Regions from separate parts of the Mesorhizobium sp. WSM3873 genome, predicted to be linked through region 2. Evidence: predicted binding sites of a transcription regulator. Region 2 holds the regulator's gene; each other region holds the start of a gene.

Region 1 (5,565 bases), on a different contig from region 2:
GCGCCGGGGCCCGGCTCCGGGCTGACATCCGCGAAAGTGTAGAGGCCAAGTTCCATTTTCATGCATCCTGATGCGCCGCTTGGGCGTTGATTGTTGGCGCTAGAGGTAGCGACCGGCCCCCAGAGCCGCCAGAGGCGCGATTTGTGAACAGTGCATCGCGCCGCGACGACGTATCCCGACGGCAACAGCCCAGATTTTCATGGCTGGCATACCGTTTTGGCGCTTGAACTCACCGCTTTCGCGCGTATGTAAGCGTCGCGAATTGACTTCAGGGAAGTGGACTTGGCTATTTACAGGGAAAAAGACATATTCGAGCGGCGCAACGCCGCGAACGAGGCAAAGAAGGCGCTCCTGGAGCGCTTCAAGTCAAAGCCGGCGGCGGACGATCCAGCGGTTCTGGCGCGTCAGGCGGAACGCAAGGCGATCCTCGAGGCCCGTGCGGTCCGCGAGGCCGAGAAGGCCCGATTGAAGCAGGAAAAGCTGGCGCGCGAAGCGGCCGAGAAGGCTGAACGCGAGGCAGTGGCCGAAGCGGCCCGTATTGCTGCCGAAGAGGCAGCGGCTGCCGAGGCCAAGATCCGCGAAGCCGAGGAAACCGAACGCATCGCCCGCCTGCTCGCCGAGGAGGCCGAACGCAAGGCCAAGCGCGATGCGCGCTACGCCGCCCGCAAGGCGCGCGTCGGTCGCACGCCTCCTGGCTTCTCGGCCCGCTAGGTTCGAGTTCGTTCGAAAAATGAATCAGGGTCGCCAGGAGCGGCCCTGAGTGCGTTCGTGCTGCATCAGGCGACGAGCTTCAGCCCGACGATGCCGCAGACGATCAGCCCGATGCAGGCAAGCCGCACCGCGGTCGCCGGCTCGCCGAGCAGCCATATGCCGAGCAAGGCCGTGCCGACAGTGCCGATGCCGGTCCATACCGCATAGGCCGTGCCGACGGGCAATGTCTTCAACGCAAGCCCGAGCAGGCCAAGGCTGACGACCATCGAGACGATTGTGAGCACGGTCGGCAACGGCTTCGAGAACCCATCGGTATATTTGAGGCCGATCGCCCAGCCGATCTCGAACAGGCCGGCGAAGAAAAGGAAGATCCAGGACATCGCGAACGCTCCATCGATCGAGCATCGAATGCTCGACGTTTTGACGTGGCGGGTCGTCCCGGCCGGGTTTCGGGGAAGCGAGGTCGTCCTCGCAGTACCGATATAGTGAGTTCTGTCCCCCGATCAACAAAACACCGGCAGCATTCGGCATGCCGCCGGTTCAAATCCGCATCGAGACGGATCGGCCGCGCTGACGGCCTACTTCTCCTTGATGCGCATCGCCTTGACCGGCGGCGCCTTCGGAGCCGGGGCCGCGGCCGGTTTCTTGGCGTCCTTTTTCGGCTTGCGGGGTTCCTTGCCCGCCTTCATCGCACCTTTCGCCATGATTCGCTCCTCCGATTTGTGGGCAGCACAAGTGAAACAAGAGAAGCGTCCGACCGCAAGAGGCCGCTTGCAGCTTCGAAAGCCGGCTTGCGCTATGTCAACCGTTTTCCCTTGATCCCGCGACCTCGGGATCGATCAGGCAACAGAAATGCATAGGGGCATCTGAACCTCGGAGCGGCTGGCGCATTGTCGGTGGAGCTTTGGGCGGCGGCCGCTGAGCTCCCACTTGGAAGAGGATCGGAAGCGCATGGCAGGGCATAGCGGCTCGAAAAGAGTGATCTACGCCGCGCTCGCCGGCAATGTTGCGATCGCCCTGACCAAATTCGCCGCAGCGTCCTTCACAGGCTCTTCAGCCATGCTGTCGGAGGGCGTGCATTCGCTGGTCGACACCGGCAATGGCGCGCTTCTGCTTTACGGCATGCGCCGTGCCGCGCGCCCGCCCGACCGCACGCATCCGCTCGGACACGGACGCGAACTCTATTTCTGGAGCTTCATTGTCGCCCTGCTGGTGTTCGCGCTTGGCGCCGGCGTTTCCTTCTACGAGGGCGTCATCCACATCATGGCGCCGGAACCGGTCGTCAACGCCAAGGTCAACTACATCGTGCTTGGTCTTTCTTTTCTGTTCGAAGGCAGTTCCTGGCTGGTGGCGCTGAAGGAGTTCCGGGGACAGAAGGGAAGGCTGGGTTGGTTCGAGGCGGTCCGGATGAGCAAGGATCCCAGCATCTACACGGTGCTGTTCGAGGACAGCGCCGCGCTGCTCGGCCTCGTCGTCGCCTTCGTCGGCATCCTGTCTGCCGAGCTCCTGGGTATCCCCGAGCTCGACGGCGCCGGCTCGATCGGCATCGCCGTCATCCTGGGCGCCACCGCCATCTTCTTGGCGCGCGAGAGCAAGGGTCTGCTCATCGGTGAGCCCGCTTCGCCCGAGGTGCAGCGCAAGGTTCTGGCGATCGCTCAGGAAGACCCGGCCGTGCAGCGGGCGAACGGCATACTGAGCGTCCATATCGGCCCGGAGGAGATCGTCGCAGGCCTAAGCATCGAATTCGAGGATCATCTCACGGCGCCTGAGATCGAAGCCTGCGTTGAACGCCTGGAGGCGCGACTGAAAAGCGACATGCCCGAAATCACCAGGCTGTTCGTCAAGCCGCAGGCGACTGGCACATGGGAGCGCAGGCGTAAGGCTATCGCCGGGGCCTTCGAAGAGGATTAGATTTGAGCGAAGCAATCTTTTGGGAGCATGCCGAATGAGAATCGACGGCGGGTGTCATTGCGGCGCCATCACCTACGAAGCGGAGGTCGATCCCGAAAAGACCTCGATCTGCCATTGCACCGATTGCCAGCAACTGACGGGAACGGCCTTTCGCGTGACGGTGGGCGCGCCAGAAGAGGATTACCGGATCACCAAGGGCACGCCGAAGGTCTACATCAAGACCGGATCCAGCGGCGCCAAGCGCGCGCAGGGGTTTTGCGGCGAATGCGGATCGCATCTCTATGCGACGTCGGTTGGCGATGGTCCGAAAATCTACGGCATTAGGGTGGGTACAGCGCGCCAGCGCGACCAACTGGTGCCGAAAAGACAGGTCTGGCACCGCTCGGCGTTGCACTGGCTGCCGGAAATCGAAGGCATCACGACCATCGAGGAGCAGTAACGGAGTTACGGCAGCTCAGTCGTCGCCTTCGACGACGCGCAGCCTGAGCTGACCCGTCTTGGAATCGGCCACGCGCGCGCCCGCCTCCACCTTGGCAGGACCGCGTGGCGGTTCGGGTTCGCCCTCGGCGAACTCCAGCGCCTCGATCTTCTGCCCGCGTTTGGTGACCTTCGTCGTCGAGACGAGGATGTCGTCGATATCCCTGGCCGCCTGGCCGAAATGCGTCTGCAACCGGCGCACGCGCTCGTCGACTCGCGCCACATCCTCCATCAGGCGGATGACCTCGCCCTGGATCAGATGCGCCTGCTCGCGCATGCGCGCGTCCTTCAGGATTGCCTGGATGACCTGGATCGACAGCATCAGCAATGACGGCGAGACGATGACGACGCGGGCGCGGTGCGCCTTCTGCACCACGGGCTCGAAATTCTCGTGAATCTCGGCGAACACCGATTCCGAGGGCACGAACATGAAGGCGGTGTCCTGCGTCTCGCCCTGGATCAGGTATTTTTCCGCGATGTCGCGGATATGCACCTCGATGTCGCGCCGGAACGCCTGCGCCGCCGCCTTCTGCAAGTCGGCGGCTTCGGCGGCACGAATGGCATTCCAGGCCTCCAGCGGAAACTTGGCGTCGATGGCGAGCATCGGCGCGCCGTTCGGCATCCGCACCAGGCAGTCGGGCCGGCTGCCGTTGGAAAGGCTCGCCTGGAACTCGTACGCGCCGTGCGGCAGGCCGTCGGCAATGATTGTTTCCATGCGCGACTGGCCGAAGGCGCCGCGAGTCTGCTTGTTGGAGAGGATCGCCTGCAGCTGCACGACCTGTCCGGCTAAAGATTGGATGTTGCCCTGCGCCGTGTCGATCACCGCCAGCCGCTCCTGCAGCTTGGCCAGGCTCTCATGCGTCGACTTGGTCTGCTCAGCCATGGTCTGGCCAAGGCGGCCGGTCATGGCGTCGAGCCGCTGTCCGAGCGATTGGGTGAGCTCGGCCTGCCTGGCGCCGAACACTTCGGCGATCGCGCCCATGCGACCCTGCATCTCGGCCTGCGCCTGAAGAATGTCCGCCATCCTGGCCTCGGTGTCGCGGGCATGGTCGGCCGCTTCTGCCGCCGCTGCCGCGCGCGCCTTTCCCGCGCGCCACAACGCGATGACGAGCGCCAGGAACAGCGCCAGCAGCAGCAGCGCTCCGAAGCCAAGCGCCTCGCCGAGCCTGATCGTGGTGGCGCCGAGCCGCGCGACGGGTTGCGAAAGGATCGAGGTCATGTCGTTCATTTGGGCAGCATAGCCGATTCGCTCTGCTGGCACAGATCAAAACGTGAACAAGTCAAAGCCGCCCCGGTTGACGCTTTTCCATCGACGTCTTAGGTGAGACGCCATGTCGATCAAGCCGCTCATCATCCTTCCCGATCCGATCCTGCGCCAGGTTTCCAAACCGGTCGAGCGCGTCGACGGTGACTTGCGCAAGCTCACCGACGACATGCTGGAAACCATGTATGACGCGCCGGGAATCGGGCTGGCGGCGATCCAGGTCGGCGAGCCGCGGCGTTTGCTGGTCATCGACCTCGCCAAGGAAGGCGAGCCGCCGGCGCCGCATGTCTTCATCAATCCGGAAATCCTCGAAAGCTCCGACGAGCGCTCGGTCTATGAGGAAGGCTGCCTGTCGATCCCTGACTACTATGCCGAGGTCGAGCGTCCCGCAGCGGTGCGGGTGAAATATCTCGACCGCGACGGCAAGCTGCAGGAGATGCAGGCCGAAGGCCTGATGGCGACCTGCCTGCAGCACGAGATCGACCATCTTAACGGCGTGCTGTTCATCGACCACATCTCGAAGCTGAAGCGCGACATGGTGGTCAGGAAATTCAAGAAGCTCGCCAAGGACAAGGCGCCGGGCAAGATGGCGGGCTGAACCTCATTCGAGCATTCCACGCAGGATCCAGTCTTTCCCGACTTCGATGGCTTTGGAAGCCAATTCAAACGCAAGCGCGCGAGACTTTGGCGAGAATATTAAACCACGACTAATGCCACTGCAAAAAGCGGCGTGAGGTAGACAGCGAATGCTCGCTCACGTCGTTTGGACAACTCGCCCTTCGTAGATTCCTCATCGAGCGATTTGAACCTGGCGTACGACACGCCCCAATGTCTTTTGACGAGTCTTCATATGAATGGCTCCGAAGGGGCAAGAGGCCCGAATCATATGAGGAAAGCATTCGAACTTGGTTACCGAAGAGTCTTTAAGCGCCGCGCAAACCCGTGCTGGGTATGATTGAGCAAATCGTCTAACCATGATATCATGATATCAAATTGGAGGCTTAGCCTTGAGCGATATGCTAATCAGAAACGTACCAGAACCCCTAAAGCGCGAAATTGAGCAAGCCGCTCGAAAAGTCGGCCAGAGCCTATCGGGCAAAGCCATCGATCTTTTGTGGAAGGGCATGAGTGTGGAAAAGGAAAGAAGGCTAGAGCCAAACTTCTCAGCATGGGAGAGTATCCGCTCCGCATTCGCAAACGAA
Region 2 (5,565 bases):
AGAACATCAAAGAGCGCCTTGTCGTCCATCTTGCGCATATGGACGCCGTTCAGCGCCTCGAGCTTGGCAAAGTCGAACCGGGCGGCGCCCTTGTTGACGTCGCCGATGTCGAACCAGGAGATCATATCCTTGATCGACATCACCTCGTCGTCGCCGTGGCTCCAGCCGAGCCTGGCCAGATAGTTGAGCAGGGCCTCCGGCAGATAGCCCATGGCGCGATAAGCCTCGACGCCGAGCGCGCCGTGGCGCTTCGACAGCTTGGCGCCGTCGGCACCATGGATCAGCGGGATGTGCGACATCGACGGCACGGTCCAGCCCATGGCGTTGTAGATTACGGTCTGGCGCGCGGCGTTGGTCAGGTGATCGTCGCCGCGGATGATGTGGGTGACGCCCATATCGTGATCGTCGACGACGACGGCATGCATGTAGGTCGGGTTGCCGTCCGAGCGCAGGATGATGAAGTCGTCGAGGTCCTTGTTCGGGAATCGCACCTCGCCCTGCACGCGGTCGTGCACGAGGGTCTCTCCTTCGGTTGGCGCCTTGATGCGGATGGCGCCCTTGACGCCGGGAGGCGCCTCGGAGGGATCGCGGTCGCGCCACTGGCCATTGTAGCGCGGCGGCAGCCCTTTGGCCCGCGCCGCCTCGCGCATCGCCTCCAGCTCGGCAGGCGTTTCATAGCTGTAATAAGCCTTGCCCAGCCGTACGAGCTCCTCTGCCACCTCACGGTGGCGCGGCGCGCGCTCGAACTGCGACACGGCCTCGCCGTCCCATGAGAGGCCGAGCCAGGTCAGCCCGTCCAGGATAGCGGCCGTCGCCGCTTCGGTGGAGCGCTCGCGGTCGGTGTCCTCGATGCGCAGCAGCATCGTGCCGGCCGTGTGCCTGGCGTAGAGCCAGTTGAACAGCGCCGTGCGCGCGCCGCCGATGTGCAAATAGCCGGTGGGCGAGGGGGCAAAGCGGGTGACGACCTTGTCGGACATGGAACTCTCGGAAGAAGCTCTGAAGCGGGCATGATTGCGCGGACTTTCGCGCGGTGGGCGTTCATGTAGCATAGGAGGTCTGGGGCGCAAGGGGCAGACCCGATGGCTGGACGTGGCCGGGGTGCGGAGGAGGGCGAGGAGACGACGGCTGGCGTGAGCGAGCGCCTGCTGTTTGCCGACACCATACCTGCCGAGGCAGTACCGGTTTTGGTTCCCGTACCGCGTCCGGCCACCGAGATTTTGCCGCCGGACGGCGATGCTTCGCTACAAGCTCCTCCGCCGGCGGCCATCGACTTAATCCGCAGGCGGTTCCGCCGTGCCTCGTTTTCCGCGTTTCGCCGGGGTGTGGCCGAGGCAGCCTCCACCGAGCTCGACCGCGGCATCGGCTTCCTGCTGGTGCCGGTGTTCCTGGCCGCCGGCGTGATACTCTATTATTCCTTGAGCGCCGAGCCGGATCTTTACCGACCGCTGGCGGCGGTGGCGCTGATGGCTCTATGCGCGGCCGTTTCGCGTCCCTGGCTGAAGACACACCTGGTCTTTATGGCGGCTCTGTTTTGCGCGCTGGGCTTCGTCGCCGCGAAGGTCGAGACCTGGCGCGCCGCAACACCGATGCTCGGCTCCGAAATCCAGACGCGGCTGACAGGCCGCGTCGCCGTCGCCGAGGAAATGGCCAATGGCCGCGTCAGGCTGACCATCGATCTCGTCTCGACCGCGCATCCAAAGCTGCGCTACGCACCGGATCGCGTCAGGCTCTCGGCACGCAGGATCCCGGCCGGCATGAAGGCTGGATCGCTGGTGACGGGTTACGCACGGCTCCTGCCGCCGACCGGGCCGGTCCGTCCCGAAAGCTATGATTTTTCCTTCGACAGCTATTTTTCCGGCATCGGCGGCAGTGGATTTTTCCTCGGCGACCCGAAACTCATTCCGCCAACCGACCCGATCGCTCAGACGAGCATCGCCTCAGCCATCGAGCACGCGCGCGAAAACATTGCCGATCACATCAGAAGCACCATTGGCGGACCCGAAGGCGAGATTGCCGCTGCACTGATCGTCGGCGTGCGCGCCGGCATTCCCGAGGACATCAACGAGGCGATGCGGCGGACCGGCATCTATCACATCATCTCGATTTCGGGCCTCCACATGGCGCTGGTCGCCGGCACGGTCATGCTTCTGCTGCGCGGCGCCTTTGCGCTGTTCCCGGATTTTTCGTCACGCCGGCCGGTGAAGAAATATGCCGCGGCAATCGCGCTTATCTCGATTGCCGCCTATCTCGTCATCTCCGGCGTGGTGGTAGCCGCCGAGCGAAGCTTCATCATGCTGGCCGTCATGCTGGTCGCCGTGCTTTTCGACCGGGCGGCGCTGACGATGCGCAATTTGGCGATCTCGGCCATCGCCGTCATTCTGGTGTCGCCGCATGAAGTGGTTGGCCCGAGCTTTCAGATGTCGTTCGCGGCAACCGCCGCTCTTGTCGGCGCCTATGCCGGCTGGTCCGACTACCGCGCCGGCAAGGTGAGAGCGCCGCCGGCAAAGCGTTCGTTCCTGCGGTTCATGTCGCATAAACTGGCAGTCGGAGCAGGTGGCGCCGCAATGACGTCGATCATTGCCGGAAGTGCCACAGCGCTGTTTGCCATCTGGCATTTCCAGCGCGTCTCGCCGCTCAGCCTGCTGGCCAATCTCGCGATCATGCCGATCGTCACGGTCGTGATGTTTCTCGCCGTCGCCAGCGCGGTCATGATGCCGTTCGGCTTCGACGGGCCCTTCCTCTATTTGATGGGCAAGGGCCTGACGGCGATGATCGCGATCTCGGCGTGGCTTTCGGAGTGGTCGCCGGTCGATGCCGTGGGCCTGATCTCGATCCATTCGGTGCTGCTGGCGACGATCGCGCTCGTCATCGCCACGATGGCGACTACCTGGCTGAGGCTGGCCGCAATTCCTTTGGCAGTCGCGGCCGTCATGATCATCCCGCAGGTGCGCACGCCGGACCTGCTGATCTCGGAGGACGCGCATCTGGTGGCGATGCCGATCGGCGGCGGCGAACTCGCCGTCAATCGTGCCCGCTCCAACGAGTTCACCACCGATAACTGGAAACGCGCGCTCAAGGCCGAAACGATCGTGCCGCCGGAGACATTCGCCAAGGGCACGCTGGACATAGCCGATCCCGTCGACTTGCCGCCTGGATCGCCTTTTTACTGCACGGGCGATCTCTGCATTGGCCGGCATCCATCGGGCGCGATCGTCGCGCTCGCCGAGAACCGCGAAGCTTCCCGACCTGCCTGCGACTTTGCAGACCTCATCGTCATCAACGACGCCACGGCCTACAATCCCTGCCGCGATCCACGTATCCTCGTCGTCACCAAGCGGCAGCTCGCGCGCGACGGCAGTGCCGCCGTCTTCTTCGATCCGCAATCGGCGACGGCGCGAGCATCCATTCAATACGCCGTCGAAAAACCGTACCGCCCTTGGCACGAACAGCGGCGCTACTCGCGTGAGGCGAGGGGGTTAGCGCCTTACAAGAAGCCCGAGAAGCCGGAAGCCAAGCCGCAGCCCCCTCAGTAGCGGCGGATGAGCCCCACGAGCTTGCCTTGAACCTTGACGCGATCAGGACCAAAGATGCGGGTCTCATAGGCCGGATTGGCAGCCTCGAGCGCGATGGAGGCGCCCTTGCGGCGGAAGCGCTTCAGCGTCGCCTCCTCGTCGTCGACCAGCGCCACGACGATCTCCCCGGGGCTCGCAGTGCTGGCGTTGCGGATGATGACCGTATCACCATCGAAGATGCCGGCCTCGATCATCGAGTCGCCTTTGACCTCGAGCGCGTAGTGCTCGCCGCCCGCGATCATGTCCGGCGGCACTGTGATCGAATGCGTCTGGTGCTGGATGGCGTCGATCGGCACGCCGGCGGCAATGCGACCCATCACCGGGATGGAGACGGCTGAAACGGCGTCGTCGTCATTGCTGGGCGTCGGCGTGCGGGCGGGCGCCGCGGGTTTGATCTGGCGGCCGAGATTGCCTTGGCCGCCCTGGATGACGCTCGGCGAGAATTTCTTCGCCGCATTGAGGCCGGGCGCGATCGAGTCAGGTAGGCGCAGCACTTCAAGGGCACGCGCCCGGTTCGGAAGCCGGCGAATGAAACCGCGCTCCTCCAGCGCCGTAATCAGGCGGTGGATGCCCGATTTCGAGGCAAGGTCGAGCGCTTCCTTCATCTCGTCGAAAGACGGCGGAATGCCGCTTTCCTTGAGCCGTTCATGGATGAACATCAGCAGTTCATGTTGTTTGCGCGTCAGCATGGCGGCCCCCATGGGTTCTGAAACCAGAATCAGAAAAACAAACCCAGAACAAACACTATCTGTTCCAGTTGTGTTCCGCAACCGTTTAAAGTTTAGTGAATGTGTTGACGTTTTGTTCAGCGTAACATCAGAACGCTGCATTCCTCGCCGGCTTGAGCCGCCGGTGCGAAGGGTTGGCGCACGATCAGGCCATTGGCATCGGCGAGCATCCTCAACATCGAGGAATCCTGGATGCCGAACGGTGTTGCGATCAACGCCCCCGCATCTTCGCGGACCACGGCGCGCACATAGTCCTGCCTGAGATCGTTGGCGTGCATTGCGACGCCTAACCGGGCCGTGCGGATTTCCTGCCGGCAGGACCGGCCGCCCAGCCGCGCCAGAAGCGGCTTCAGGAACAGCTGCGAGCAGACCAGGCTTGCGACCGGATTGCCGGGCAGGCCGATGCAGCGAATGTCGCCGAGCCGGCCAAACATCAGCGGCTTGCCGGGACGCATGGCGATCTTCCAGAAGTCGAGCTGCATGCCTTCGCCGGTCAGCACGTCATGGATCAAGTCGTGGTCGCCGACGGAGGCGCCGCCAAGCGTGACGATGACGTCGGCGCCGGCCTTGACCGCCTTCTTGACCAGGGCCGCGATCGCGTCCTTGCGGTCGGCGGCGATGCCGAGGTCGAGCGCGCGCGCGCCGACCGACTGGGCTGTAGCTATGACGCCATAGGCATTCGACGAGATGATCTGGTCGGGGCCGAGCGCGCTGCCCGGCGGCAGCAATTCGTCGCCGGTGGCGATGATGGCGAGCAGCGGCTGCCGCACCACGTTGAGACTCGGATGGTTGGCCGATGCCGCCAGCGAAAGCGCCGCCGGATCGAGCTGGCGGCCTTTTTCGAGGAGCAGGTCGCCCTCGCAGAAGTCGAGGCCGCGGCGACGGACGTTTCGTCCCTCCACGGTCGGCTCGGTCACTTCGATGCCGCCGCCGCCGAGATCGCGGACATTCTCCTGGATAACGATGGTATCGGCGCCTTCGGGGAGCGGCGCGCCGGTGAAGATGCGCACGGCCTCGCCCTTGCCGACAGAGCCGGTGAAGCCACGCCCGGCGGGGGCCATGCCGATCACGGAGAGCCGGGCCGGCGCCGAGGCTACGTCGGCGGCCCTTACGGCGTAGCCGTCCATCGCCGACGCATTGAAGGGCGGCTGGGTGCGCAGAGCCACCACGGGGTCGGCCAGCACCCGGCCGGACGCGTCGGCCAGCGGCACGCTTTCGCCTGGCAGCGCGGTCGCGCCGTCCAACAGGCGTTGGAGCGCGTCGGC
Region 3 (5,565 bases), on a different contig from region 2:
CCGGCCTCGCCGTCGAAGTTCTTGGCGTCGGCCGGCGGCTCTTTCTTGGCAGTGATGTTGGGCCATTTCTCCGCGTATTCGGAATTGACCTGCAACCATTTGTCGAGCCCGGACTCGGTGTCCGGCTTGATCGCGTCGGCCGGGCATTCGGGCTCGCACACGCCGCAGTCGATGCACTCGTCAGGATGGATGACGAGCATGTTCTCGCCTTCGTAGAAACAGTCGACCGGACAGACCTCGATGCAGTCCATGTATTTGCATTTTATGCAATTGTCGGTCACGACATAGGTCATCGCAGGCTCCGGGACGTCCCGTATTTGCTGGGCTTTTTTGGTGAGGTAACGCCTTTGCCCGCCGCTTGCAAGGGCAGGACTTCCCGCCTGAGCCGGCATCGCGGAAAGGAATTCCGCGCGCCTGCCGCGACGAGGTTCCGTCGTATCTTCTAGTCCTCGCCGAGCAGCCGGTCCGTCTGCCGCCGCTGCCGCTTGGTCGGACGGCCGGTGCCGGCTTCGCGCAGCGCCGGAATGGCGTCAGGAACCGCCTCGCCCTTGGGCGTCGGCGGCGGCGACATATCTTCGTAAAGCAGCCGCGCCTCGTCGGCAGGACCACGCCGGGCGCCGGGCCCAAGCACCTTCCAGACAAGGATTCGGCGGTCGAGCGTGATGGTCAGCACATCGCCGGCCTTGACCAGATCGGAGGCCTGCGCTGCTTTGTCGCGATTGATGCGGACGCGCCCGGCAACGACGAGCTTCGCCGCCAGCGACCGGGATTTCACCGCACGCGAGAAGAACAGCCATTTGTCGATGCGCTGGCGGCCTTCTCCAACCATCGCGACCGGCCGAGGCTATTTCTTCAGCTGGTCGCGCAAGGCGGCGAGCTTGGCAAAGGGTGAATCCGGATCAAAGCGCTGCGGACGCTCCTCGCGCGGCTTGCCCTGGAAGGCCGGCTTGCTGCCGCCCGCGGCATTGCCTTTGCCGTCCTGCCTGTTGCCTTTCCAGTCCGGCCGGCCCTCGCGGCGGCCCCCCTCGTGGCGATCGGCACGCTCGCCCTGCGGCCTGCCTTCGCGCCGTTCGCCGCCTTCGCGTTCCGGTCTCGGCTTGAACTTCGAGCGGTCGAAGCGCGGCTTGCCGGCCCCGTCGCGCTGGTCGCGGCGGCCCTCACGGGCTGGCCGATCGCCGGCCTGGCCACCCGTGGCAGCCGCCTGGCCATCGCCTGCAGCCTGGCCGTTGCGCGGACGATTGTCGCGGCGATTGTCATGGCGGTGGCGCGGGCGCGAATGGTCGAAGCGCGCCTGCCGCCACAGCAGGATCGGCTTCGGCTCTTCCGGTTCGGCGGGGGGCTCTGCGCCTTCACCGCCTTCGCCCTCGTGGAGAGCGCCGGCGTCGGCGGTGTTGGTGCCGTCTGCATCGTCGGCGCCGTCAGCCCCACCCGCGTCGCTTCCCGCCGCGACCTCCCCCATCGAGGTGGAGGCGTCGGCGCTTTCAGCCGACCCAAACGCTGCTGCAGCGTCCACCGCTGCGGCGGCCTCCACAGGCGGAGCCTCTTCCGCGACCGCAGCCGACGCTTCCGCCGGGTCTTTCGCGTCAGGCTCCCTCGCGGCTTCCGCGATGGCGTCGGCAGGAACTACAGCGGCAGCCGGCTCGGATCCCTCGATCGTTGCCTCTGCAACCCTGTCGGTTGCCACGGCGTCCGTCTCTGCCGCCTGTGCAGCACGCGCGGCCTCTTCCGCCGCAAGCTTCGCAGCGGAGGCCTCGCGGGCGGCATTGTCCAGCGCGTCGAGCTTGGCCTTCACCTCCGCCGCCGGCTTCGGTTCGGCGCGATAGCCAAGGCCTTTGAGGATCTCTTCCATGTCGTCGGCGGTGGCGCCGAGGATCGACATCATCGGCGGCGTCACCATGAAGGCGTGGCCGTCATAGGCGCCGTCCGGTCGCTGGCCGAGACCGGGCTTCCAGTTGGTCGCGGGTCGGATGAGATCGGCCAGCCGCTCTAGGATATCGACGCGTACGGCGCGGCGGCCGAGATTGCGATAGCCGGCGAGCTTGTAGAACGTCTTGTCGAAAGCAGGATCGATCACCACCGAGGTGCGGCCCGATGCCAGCGCATGCACCACGTCGCCGAAGCCTGGCTTGTCCTTGCCGTCGCTCTTAAGCGCCCAGAGCAGCGTCACCAGCCCGGCAGGCGCCGGCTTGATCAGCGCCGGCACGAAGACGTGGTAGGCACCGAAGCGGACGCCAAGACGCCGCAGCGCCGCGCGGCCTTCCTGGTCGAGCGACTTCATTTCCTCGGCGATGTCGCGGCGGTTGATGAGGCCGAAATGCTCGACGAGCTGGAAGGCGATACCGCGCGCGATGCCGGTGAGCTGCTCGGCGTTCTTCAAATCGACCAGCGGCTTCAAGAGCGACTCGATCTGGAAATTGACGAAACGCTCGGCACGCGCTGCGACCTTGTCGCGGGCAGGGCCGGTGAGCTGCTCGTCGGCAAGCAGCACAAGGCGCGGCTTCAAGGCCTCGTCGCCGGCAACCAGGGTGCCGATCGGCGCGCCGATCCAGCGCAGGACACCGTCCGAGCCCAATGCCAGATCGCCGTTGGCGCAGGCGGCGAAGCGCTCGGCGCGCGCCTCGAACTCAGCCGCGAGCGCCTTCTGGGCAGCGGTGCGCACCGCCTTGGCGTCCTCGCCGCCGGCGCTCTGGTCGGCGGTGAAGCGGAATCCCTGCAGTTCGCCGACGTGATGGCCTTCGACGAGCACGGTTCCGGTTGGGCTGATTTCAGCTTCAGGCATGGTATTTTCTCTAAGGCGCCGCATGAGGACGGAAGTCCTGCGGTCTACGAAGCGTTTCGTCAACCGCTCATGCAGCGCATCCGACAATCTGTCTTCGATTTCGCGCGTCTTTTCCTGCCAGTGTAGCTGATCGGCCAGCCAGCCCGGTCGGTTGGAGACGAAGGTCCAGGTGCGGATCTGGGCGATCCGGTGCGACAGCGTGTCGATATCACCATCCGTGGTGTCGGCCCGCCGCACCTGTTCGGCCATGTAATTCTCATCGACATGGCCATGGCGTGCAAGGTCCATGTAGATCGAGGCGATGAGGTCGGCATGCTGGGCGGGCGCGATCTTGCGGTAGTCCGGCAGCGCGCAGGCCTCCCACAGCAGCGCCACGCGCTCCCTGCCGGTGGCAAGCGTCCTGATGTCGGCGTCGCGCGACAAATGTTCCAGCGCCTGAGCGTCGACCGCCGGCAATGCCCGGGTCAGCCCTTCGACCGGCGCGTTGGTCTCGATCGAGCGTTTCAGGGCATCGAGGCTGGCAAAATCGAAATCGGCGGTGCGCCACTGCAGCACCTTCACCGGGTCGAAATCGTGCGCCTCGATCTTCTTGACCAGATCCTCGTCGAACGGATCGACCTGGCCGGTAACGCCGAAGGTGCCGTCGCGCAGGTGTCGGCCGGCACGCCCCGCGATCTGGCCTAGCTCGGCGGCGGTCAGGTTGCGGTATTGGTAGCCGTCGAACTTGCGGTTCTGGGCGAAGGCGACGTGCTCGAGGTCGAGGTTCAGGCCCATGCCGATGGCATCGGTGGCGACCAGATAGTCGACGTCGCCCGACTGGAAGATCTCCACCTGGGCATTGCGGGTGCGGGGACTGAGCGCGCCGAGAACGACGGCAGCACCGCCCTGCTGGCGGCGGATCAATTCGGCGATGGCATAGACCTCGTCGGCGGAGAAGGCGACGATCGCCGTGCGCCGCGGCAGGCGGGTGAGCTTCTTCGAGCCGGCATAGGCAAGATGCGACAGCCGCGGCCGCGTCACCACCGAGACGCCCTTCAGCAGGCGTTGCAGGATGCCGTGCATGGTGGCGGCGCCCAGAAGCAGCGTCTCCTGGCGGCCGCGCAGATGCAGGATGCGGTCGGTGAAGATGTGGCCGCGTTCGAGGTCGCCGGCGAGCTGCACCTCGTCGATGGCGACGAAGGCGGCATCGGTCTCTCGCGGCATCGCCTCCACGGTGCAGACGGAATATCTCGCGCTCGCCGGCACGATCTTCTCTTCGCCGGTGACCAGCGCCACCTTGCTGGCGCCGACCTTCTCGCAGACGCGCGTATAGACCTCGCGGGCAAGGAGCCTCAGCGGCAGACCGATGATGCCGGTGTCGTGCGCCACCATGCGCTCGATGGCGAGATGGGTCTTGCCGGTGTTGGTGGGGCCGAGCACGGCCGTCACGTCGCGGCCGGAAAGGATCAGCGGCTGGGAGGGTTTCGGCTGGATATTCATCGGCTCGGAAATGAGGCTTTCTGCCGCTTGTTGTCGGGGACGCGGCGGTGCCGCCGCGTGTGACAGGGCACACATAGGGATTTCAGACGCGAAGCGAAAGCGGAATGTTCCCATCAAGAGATGGCGCGACGACAGGCAAGGTCAAAATCCGCGGCCGATTAACCGTTGGAACGAGTCTGGAACGAATCGGCGACGAATCACTGACTCGCTCTGATTCAGGTTTTGTTCACGGCTATATGTGGATTTTTTGACCATGAGTCTCACCACATGCTGAATCTGTGAACTGGCCCGTTTCGTGCTTAGCTCGCGCTGGTTCTGGGGCGTCGTTAACCTTTGCGGGAGAGCGACCGCGACGGACTCGAGCGCGGCCGCCAACATTATGAAATGGTTGATCTTTCCTAACCGGCGTTAATCTTTTTCGGGCTATTTGCGGCGTGGCGTGTTAACTTTTCGGCCAAAGCCGGAACGAATCGGCGACGAATCAGCGATCTGCAAAACTTCCTGTTTTGTTCACCCCTAGATATGGTGTTGTCCAAAGCTTGTGCACCGAAAATCCACAGCTTGTGAACCGGGTTTCCCACAGGGCGCGGGGAGGCCGTTAACTTTTGCGTGCCAAATTGAGGCATGCCCACCCGGTGCCGCCGCTGCGCAGACAAAAACAGGCGGCCCGTTTGCGGCGGGCCGTCTGCCATCGGTGTCAGAAGAGTTCAGGCCAGTAAGATCTCAGGCGAAATATTGGCCGCCATTGGCGCTTATCGTCGAGCCGGTGATGAAGCCTGCGTCTTCCGAGGCGAGGAAGACGACGCAGCGCGCAATCTCCTCCGGCTCGCCGAGACGGCCGACCGGGATCTGAGCGATGATCGATTCCCGCACTTTTTCCGGCACGGCCATGACCATGTCGGTGGCGATGTAGCCGGGGCAAACAACGTTGACGGTGATGCCGGCGCGGGCGCCTTCCTGGGCAAGCGCCTTGGTGAAGCCGATATCGCCGGCTTTCGAAGCCGAATAATTGACCTGGCCCATCTGGCCTTTCTGGCCGTTGATCGAGGAGATGGTGATGACGCGGCCGAACTTCCTATCGCGCATGCCGTTCCATAGCGGATGCGTCATGTTGAAGACGCCGGAAAGGTTGGTGTCGATGACCTCCTTCCACTGCTCGCGGGTCATCTTGTGGAACATGGTGTCGCGGGTGATGCCGGCATTGTTGACCAGCACCGAGACCGGACCGAGATCGGCCTCGACTTGGGCGATGCCGGCGGCGCAAGCGTCATAATCGGCGACCGACCATTTGTAGACGGGGATGCCGG
Region 4 (5,565 bases), on a different contig from region 2:
CGCTTTCCACCTTACATCCCACGCAATCCCAAGGATCCGTGCAACAGGGCATACAAGGCCTATTTGGCGGCGAGCGGCCATTCAGCCTACGCGACCACGCCTTATGCCCGGATCATGTCGTCTTACATCATCTGTGGTGGACACCTGAATGCGCCGTCCCAAAAAGTTGCGGAAGAGCTGGCGATGAAATCCTGCCTGGCCACGCGCGCGCACTACAAGGTGACTACGGGCGGCGCCTGCGAGATCGCCGCATCGAAGTAGGCCCGCGCCTGCCGAATTGGCGCTGCCCGTCGCAAACTCGGGAGGCTCCATGTTCGGCAAGATCCTGATCGCCAATCGCGGCGAGATCGCTTGCCGCGTCATCCGCACCGCGCGCAAGCTCGGCGTGCGAACAGTCGCCGTCTATTCGGATGCCGACGCGCGAGCGCTGCATGTCGAGATGGCCGACGAGGCGGTGCATATCGGCCCCTCGCCGGTCGGTGACAGCTATCTGCGCGGCGACAGGATCATTGCCGCGGCGCTTGCCACAGGCGCCGAGGCTATCCACCCCGGCTACGGCTTCCTTTCGGAGAACCCCGACTTCGTCGACCAGGTGACGGCGGCGGGCCTCATCTTCATCGGCCCGTCCGCCGCCTCGATCCGCGCCATGGGGCTGAAGGACGCCGCCAAGCGGTTGATGGAAAAGGCCGGCGTTCCGGTGGTGCCCGGCTATCACGGCGAAGCGCAGGAGATTGTGCTGCTTGCCACAAAAGCGCGCGAGATCGGCTACCCGGTGCTGATCAAGGCGCGCGCCGGCGGCGGCGGCAAGGGCATGCGGCGCGTCGACCATCCGGACGACTTCTCCGAGGCGCTGTCCGGAGCCCGGCGCGAGGCCAAGGCTGCCTTCGGCGACGACCGCGTTCTGGTCGAAAAATATGTCGACAAGCCGCGCCACATCGAAGTCCAGGTGTTCGGTGACAATTTCGGCAATGTCGTGCATCTTTTCGAGCGCGACTGCTCGGCGCAGCGCCGCCACCAGAAGGTGATCGAGGAGGCGCCCGCCCCCGGCATGACGCCGGCGCTGCGCAAGGCGATGACGGAAGCGGCGGTGAAGGCCGCCAAGGCAATCAGCTATTCGGGCGCCGGCACGATCGAGTTCATCGTCGATGCTTCCGAGGCCCTCAAAGCCGACCGCTTCTGGTTCATGGAGATGAACACACGGCTGCAGGTCGAGCATCCCGTCACCGAGATGGTCACCGGCGTCGATCTGGTCGAATGGCAGCTTCGTGTCGCCGCCGGCGAAAAACTGCCGAAGGCGCAGAACGAGATCGCCCTTGCCGGACATGCTTTCGAGGCGCGCATCTACGCCGAGGACGCGGCCAAGGGATTCCTGCCGGCGACGGGCACGCTTTATCATCTCAAATTCCCCGACACGCCGCCGGAGGATGCCGCCATGCGCATCGAGACCGGCGTGCGGTCCGGCGATGCGATCTCGCCCTTCTACGATCCGATGATCGCCAAGCTGGTGGTGCACGCTAGGGACAGAACCACCGCGCTTGGCGCGCTGCGCAAGGCGCTGGCCCGAACCGAAGTTGCCGGCTCGACGGTCAACACCGCCTTCCTTGCAGCACTCGCCGCCGACGCCGATTTCGCGGCGGGCGATATCGACACCGGCCTGATCGGCCGGCATCAGGATGCTCTCGTCGCTGTTCCCGCGCCAAGCGATGAAGCGATCGCCGCGGCGGCGCTGGCAGCGACCGACGCAAGCACGGCGGGTCCGGCCGCCGATCCGTGGTCCTCGCTCGCCGGCTATGCGCATTTCCATACGCTGGCGCGCCGCACCCGGTTGCGTTACGGCGAGGAGAACATCCTGGCCCGGGTATCGGCGCGGCCTGACGGCCGCTTCCAGGTGGCGCTGGAGGCGCCGCATGACGCGCTCAACGCGCACGACCTCAGGAGCATGCCGCGCAGCGCGCGCTGGCCGGGCCATGTCACGGTGTTCGAAGGAGCGGTCGGATATACATTCACGGTGCCGGATCCGCTGGCCAAGGCGGATGAGGCCGCGGCCGCGTCGGACAGCCTGCGCGCGCCGATGCCGGGATTGGTCAAGCTGGTGCGCGCGGCAGCGGGCGATACCGTTATCAAGGGCCAGCCGCTCCTAATCCTCGAAGCGATGAAGATGGAGCACACGATCGCCGCACCCCATGATGGGGTGATTGCCGAGATCGCGGCCGAAGGCGCGCAAGTGAGCGACGGCACGGTGCTGGTGCGGTTCGAGGACGCACGGGGCTGAGCTGCCGGTCGCCTTGGATCGGCAACGGGACAAACTGGCTGGGGCAGCAGGACTCCAGGGGGGCGCCGTAGAGCGCCGAACTGGCCTCCAAATCAGTGCCAAGGCACATACGAAAACGGCCGGGACAAATCCCGGCCATTTCCAATCGATCTGCAGAACGAATTACGGCTTGATCGGCGCGTATTTGCCGTCGTGCCACTGGTTGATGTCGTAGCTGGCGTTCTTCAGGTCGCCCTTCTCGTCGAAGATCACGTCGCCGACCACGGTGCTGATCGGCTTGCCGTCCTTCAGCGCCTCGGCGACCTTGGCCGGGTCGTCGGTGCCGGCGCGCTTGACGCCTTCGGCCACCGCCTGGATCACTGCATAGGAGAACAGCGTGAAACCTTCCGGTGTGAAGCCGCCTTGCTTGATCTTGGCCACGGCCTCCTTCGCTTCCGGCTTCGACTGCGGATCCGAGGGGAAGACGAACATCGTGCCTTCACCGGCCGGGCCGGCGATCTGCCAGAATTCCGGCGAGGCGATCGAGTCCGGCATGATCAGCTGGAACTTGACGTTCTGCTCCGCTGCCTGGCGCAGGATCAAGCCGGCCTCCGGATGGTAGCCGCCGAAATAGACGACGTCGGCCTTGAGCTCTTTCAGCTTGGTGACCAAAGCCGAATAGTCCTTCTCGCCGGCATTGATGCCTTCATAGTCGACCTCCTTGAGGCCGCCGGCATTCATGGTCGTCTTGACAGCATCGGCAACGCCCTGACCGTAGGCGCTCTTGTCGTGCAGGACGACGACGTTCTTGCCGGCATATTTCTTGGCGATCCATGGACCGATGAAAGCGCCCTGCGCATCGTCACGAGTGTAGAGGCGCATGATCGTCGGCCAGCCGGCCTTGGCCGCGGCGTCGGTCAGTTCCGGATTAGACGAGGCCGGGCTCATCATCAGGGTGCCGGCTTCGGCATAGACGGCGGAAGCGGGAATGCTCGAGCCCGAGCAGGCATGGCCGTCGACGAATTTGACGCCGTTGGCAACGATGCGATTGGCGACCGACACCGCCTGCTTCGGATCGCATTGGTCGTCCTGGATGTCGATCTTGATCTTGTTGCCATTGACACCTCCGGCGGCATTGATGGCATCCGCCGCGGCCTGCGCGCCCTGCTTGAACTGGTCGCCGATGTTGGCGAGCTGCCCGGTCATCGGGCCGACCACCGAAATCGTGATGTCGTCGGCGAAGGCAACCGATGCGCTCATCGTCAGGCCCAATGCGGCCGCGCTCAAAATACCCAATCTTTTCATGACAATAGAACTCCTCCACTTGCGCGCGGCCGTTCCGGCCACGCTTCTTCCAGAGAGCCGGGACAATTTCACCCTTCGCCGGAACTGTCGAGAGCACAATGTATCGGGATTTGGTTCATTCCGACGGGGAGTTCTTGGGCCAAGCCGCCGTTCCCATACAGGCGGTGACTGCGCAAATGCAAAAGCCGCGCCGGCCTTGTCCCGGCCGGTCACGGCTTTTGCAGTCGAGCTTCCCGGCACCCCGCGCGCCTGAACCCGCTCGCTTCCCTGTGTTGTCGCACGGCTTGAGTTCGTTGACCTGCCGCGTTCTTGGTCTGGTTAACCGGCCGTCTTTTTGCGGCCTTGTCCCTTAAGAGCTTCCGGGCTTTACCCCGCAAAATCAGTGCATCGTCATCCATTCGCGCGCTTCGCGCAGCGCCTTGGCGATCTCGGCCTTCGACATCGATGCCGACAATTCCGAGCGCAGCTCGGCGGCGCGGAGCGAGCCCTTGATCGCGGCGATGTTGAACCATTTGTGGGCGGCAATGACGTCGGTCTCGCAATCGCGGCCGGTCGCATACATCATGCCCAGTTCGAAAAGAATGTCGGCCTGGGCAGTTGCCCCCATGGCGCCGAAGCCGGCTTCAAGCATTTCAAAGCGTGCCATTTCAATCCCCTGTCTGCTCCCGAGAGCTGCCTCCTTCTGTCCCTGGAATTCCCCTGGGCGGGCCGCTCTTTCGATGCTTTCGAGGATGACGGCTCGCCTTGAATCCGTCGTTAAATGGCTTGCTTAATTTGAAGAAAACAAAGCTAAAACAATAGGTAAACGCGAAGAACTGTTAAGCATAGGAATCCAGCAATTCAGCCGATCTGCGCCAAATTCGTCGAAAATTTGGGGCGCGGGAATCAAGACTTCGCTAACCACGGAAACCGAAGCCTTTTTTCGCCATCCGTTCATTTCCAACGACCGACGCGGCCAAAATCCTTGCAAGCTTCCGTCGCGGCACCGCTTTCGTTTTGGCGATGGCTGGATTAGCTTTACGTTTGCGTAAGGGACAGAAAGGCGGAACGAGGCCCGCCGGAACCCTAAAAGGGAGGACAAGCATGTTTCGAAAAGTCAGCCTGGCCCTGGCGGCCACCTTGATGATGGCAGGCGCCGCGTCGGCCGACCCTATCGAGGGCAATTGGAAGACGCAGGCCGGATCGACAGCGGCGATCGCCGGCGGCGGAGCGTTTTCCATCACGCTCAAGTCCGGCAAATATGCCGGCAAGACGATCGGCTCCTTCAAGGCGGCCGGCGACAACAAGTACACCGGCACCATAACAGACCCGGAAACCGACAAGACCTATTCCGGCAAGGCGACGCTTTCCGGCACCTCGCTAAAGATGAGCGGCTGCGTTCTGGGCGGACTGATCTGCAAGACCCAGACCTGGCACAAGCTCTGACAGTCGAACGGATGACGATGCAAAAACGGGGCCCGGCGCCCCGTTTTCTTTTTGAGCGCCGTTTCTGAGCGCAACGCTGGACAAGGCATTTCGCAGGCCTTGGCCGGGTCATGACCCCATCAGCCAATTTGAACCGCAGATGAATACCGGTCTCAGAACCGGTTCAGAGGCGCTCGGGCATTCTCCTCGCATTGAAGGAGAGTCCAATGCTTGTCCGCCGCTTCACCATCGTCTGCCTGCTGATGAGCCTGTTCGGCATGTTCTTCGCCATCCTCGTGGCCGAAGCCGGCCGTCCGGCGCGCTCACCGCGAATGGCCGATACCTGCCGGCTGGACTGCATGAACCATTTCGGCCGCTGAAACGACCAATACTCGAAACCGGAACGACCACCATGAACCGCATCGCTGCCTCCACCCTCAAAGCTCTTCGGCTCCTGCCGCGGGCGATGCTCATCCTGATGGTGCTTGCCGCTCCTGTGCTGGCGGTGCCGATGATGCGCGCCGACGCCGGTTCGGTCATCGAGGCGCCGGCGCCGAAGAAGGCAGGCATCGGCTTCGTGCTGCTGGTCAGCCTGCAGCGTGGCT

The links. Region 2 encodes LexA, which represses DNA repair genes until DNA is damaged. Its sites were predicted from a motif close to TGTTCNNNNTGTGTTCNG; they were not measured.
Region 1: a site for LexA is predicted at 4,360-4,377, ahead of A9K71_RS26830 (DNA recombination protein RmuC). Genes of this name have one in related genera too.
Region 3: a site for LexA is predicted at 4,425-4,442, ahead of A9K71_RS23900 (helicase-related protein). Genes of this name have one in related genera too.
Region 4: a site for LexA is predicted at 4,336-4,353, ahead of A9K71_RS16205 (sel1 repeat family protein). Genes of this name have one in related genera too.

The regions. Positions count from the first base shown of each region.
Region 1 is NZ_LYTM01000055.1:168,444-174,008, reverse strand. Features, by position in the region: gene A9K71_RS26855 (LLM class flavin-dependent oxidoreductase) at 1-56, opposite strand, end outside; gene A9K71_RS26850 (DUF6481 family protein) at 283-711, shown strand; gene sugE (quaternary ammonium compound efflux SMR transporter SugE) at 777-1,091, opposite strand; gene A9K71_RS32970 (hypothetical protein) at 1,290-1,415, opposite strand; gene A9K71_RS26840 (cation diffusion facilitator family transporter) at 1,663-2,622, shown strand; gene A9K71_RS26835 (GFA family protein) at 2,657-3,061, shown strand; gene A9K71_RS26830 (DNA recombination protein RmuC) at 3,077-4,327, opposite strand; gene def (peptide deformylase) at 4,431-4,961, shown strand; gene A9K71_RS26820 (plasmid stabilization protein) at 5,380-5,565, shown strand, end outside.
Region 2 is NZ_LYTM01000008.1:112,857-118,421, forward strand. Features, by position in the region: gene gltX (glutamate--tRNA ligase) at 1-977, opposite strand, end outside; gene A9K71_RS07570 (ComEC/Rec2 family competence protein) at 1,080-3,533, shown strand; gene lexA (transcriptional repressor LexA) at 3,527-4,261, opposite strand; gene glp (gephyrin-like molybdotransferase Glp) at 4,378-5,565, opposite strand, start outside.
Region 3 is NZ_LYTM01000045.1:196,366-201,930, forward strand. Features, by position in the region: gene fdxA (ferredoxin FdxA) at 1-293, opposite strand, end outside; gene A9K71_RS23895 (RNA-binding S4 domain-containing protein) at 443-829, opposite strand; gene A9K71_RS23900 (helicase-related protein) at 845-4,258, opposite strand; gene A9K71_RS23910 (beta-ketoacyl-ACP reductase) at 4,982-5,565, opposite strand, start outside.
Region 4 is NZ_LYTM01000023.1:87,684-93,248, forward strand. Features, by position in the region: gene A9K71_RS16190 (hypothetical protein) at 1-261, shown strand, start outside; gene A9K71_RS16195 (acetyl/propionyl/methylcrotonyl-CoA carboxylase subunit alpha) at 311-2,272, shown strand; gene A9K71_RS16200 (ABC transporter substrate-binding protein) at 2,435-3,556, opposite strand; gene A9K71_RS16205 (sel1 repeat family protein) at 3,936-4,202, opposite strand; gene A9K71_RS16210 (DUF2147 domain-containing protein) at 4,640-4,981, shown strand; gene A9K71_RS32085 (hypothetical protein) at 5,188-5,340, shown strand; gene A9K71_RS16215 (hypothetical protein) at 5,373-5,565, shown strand, end outside.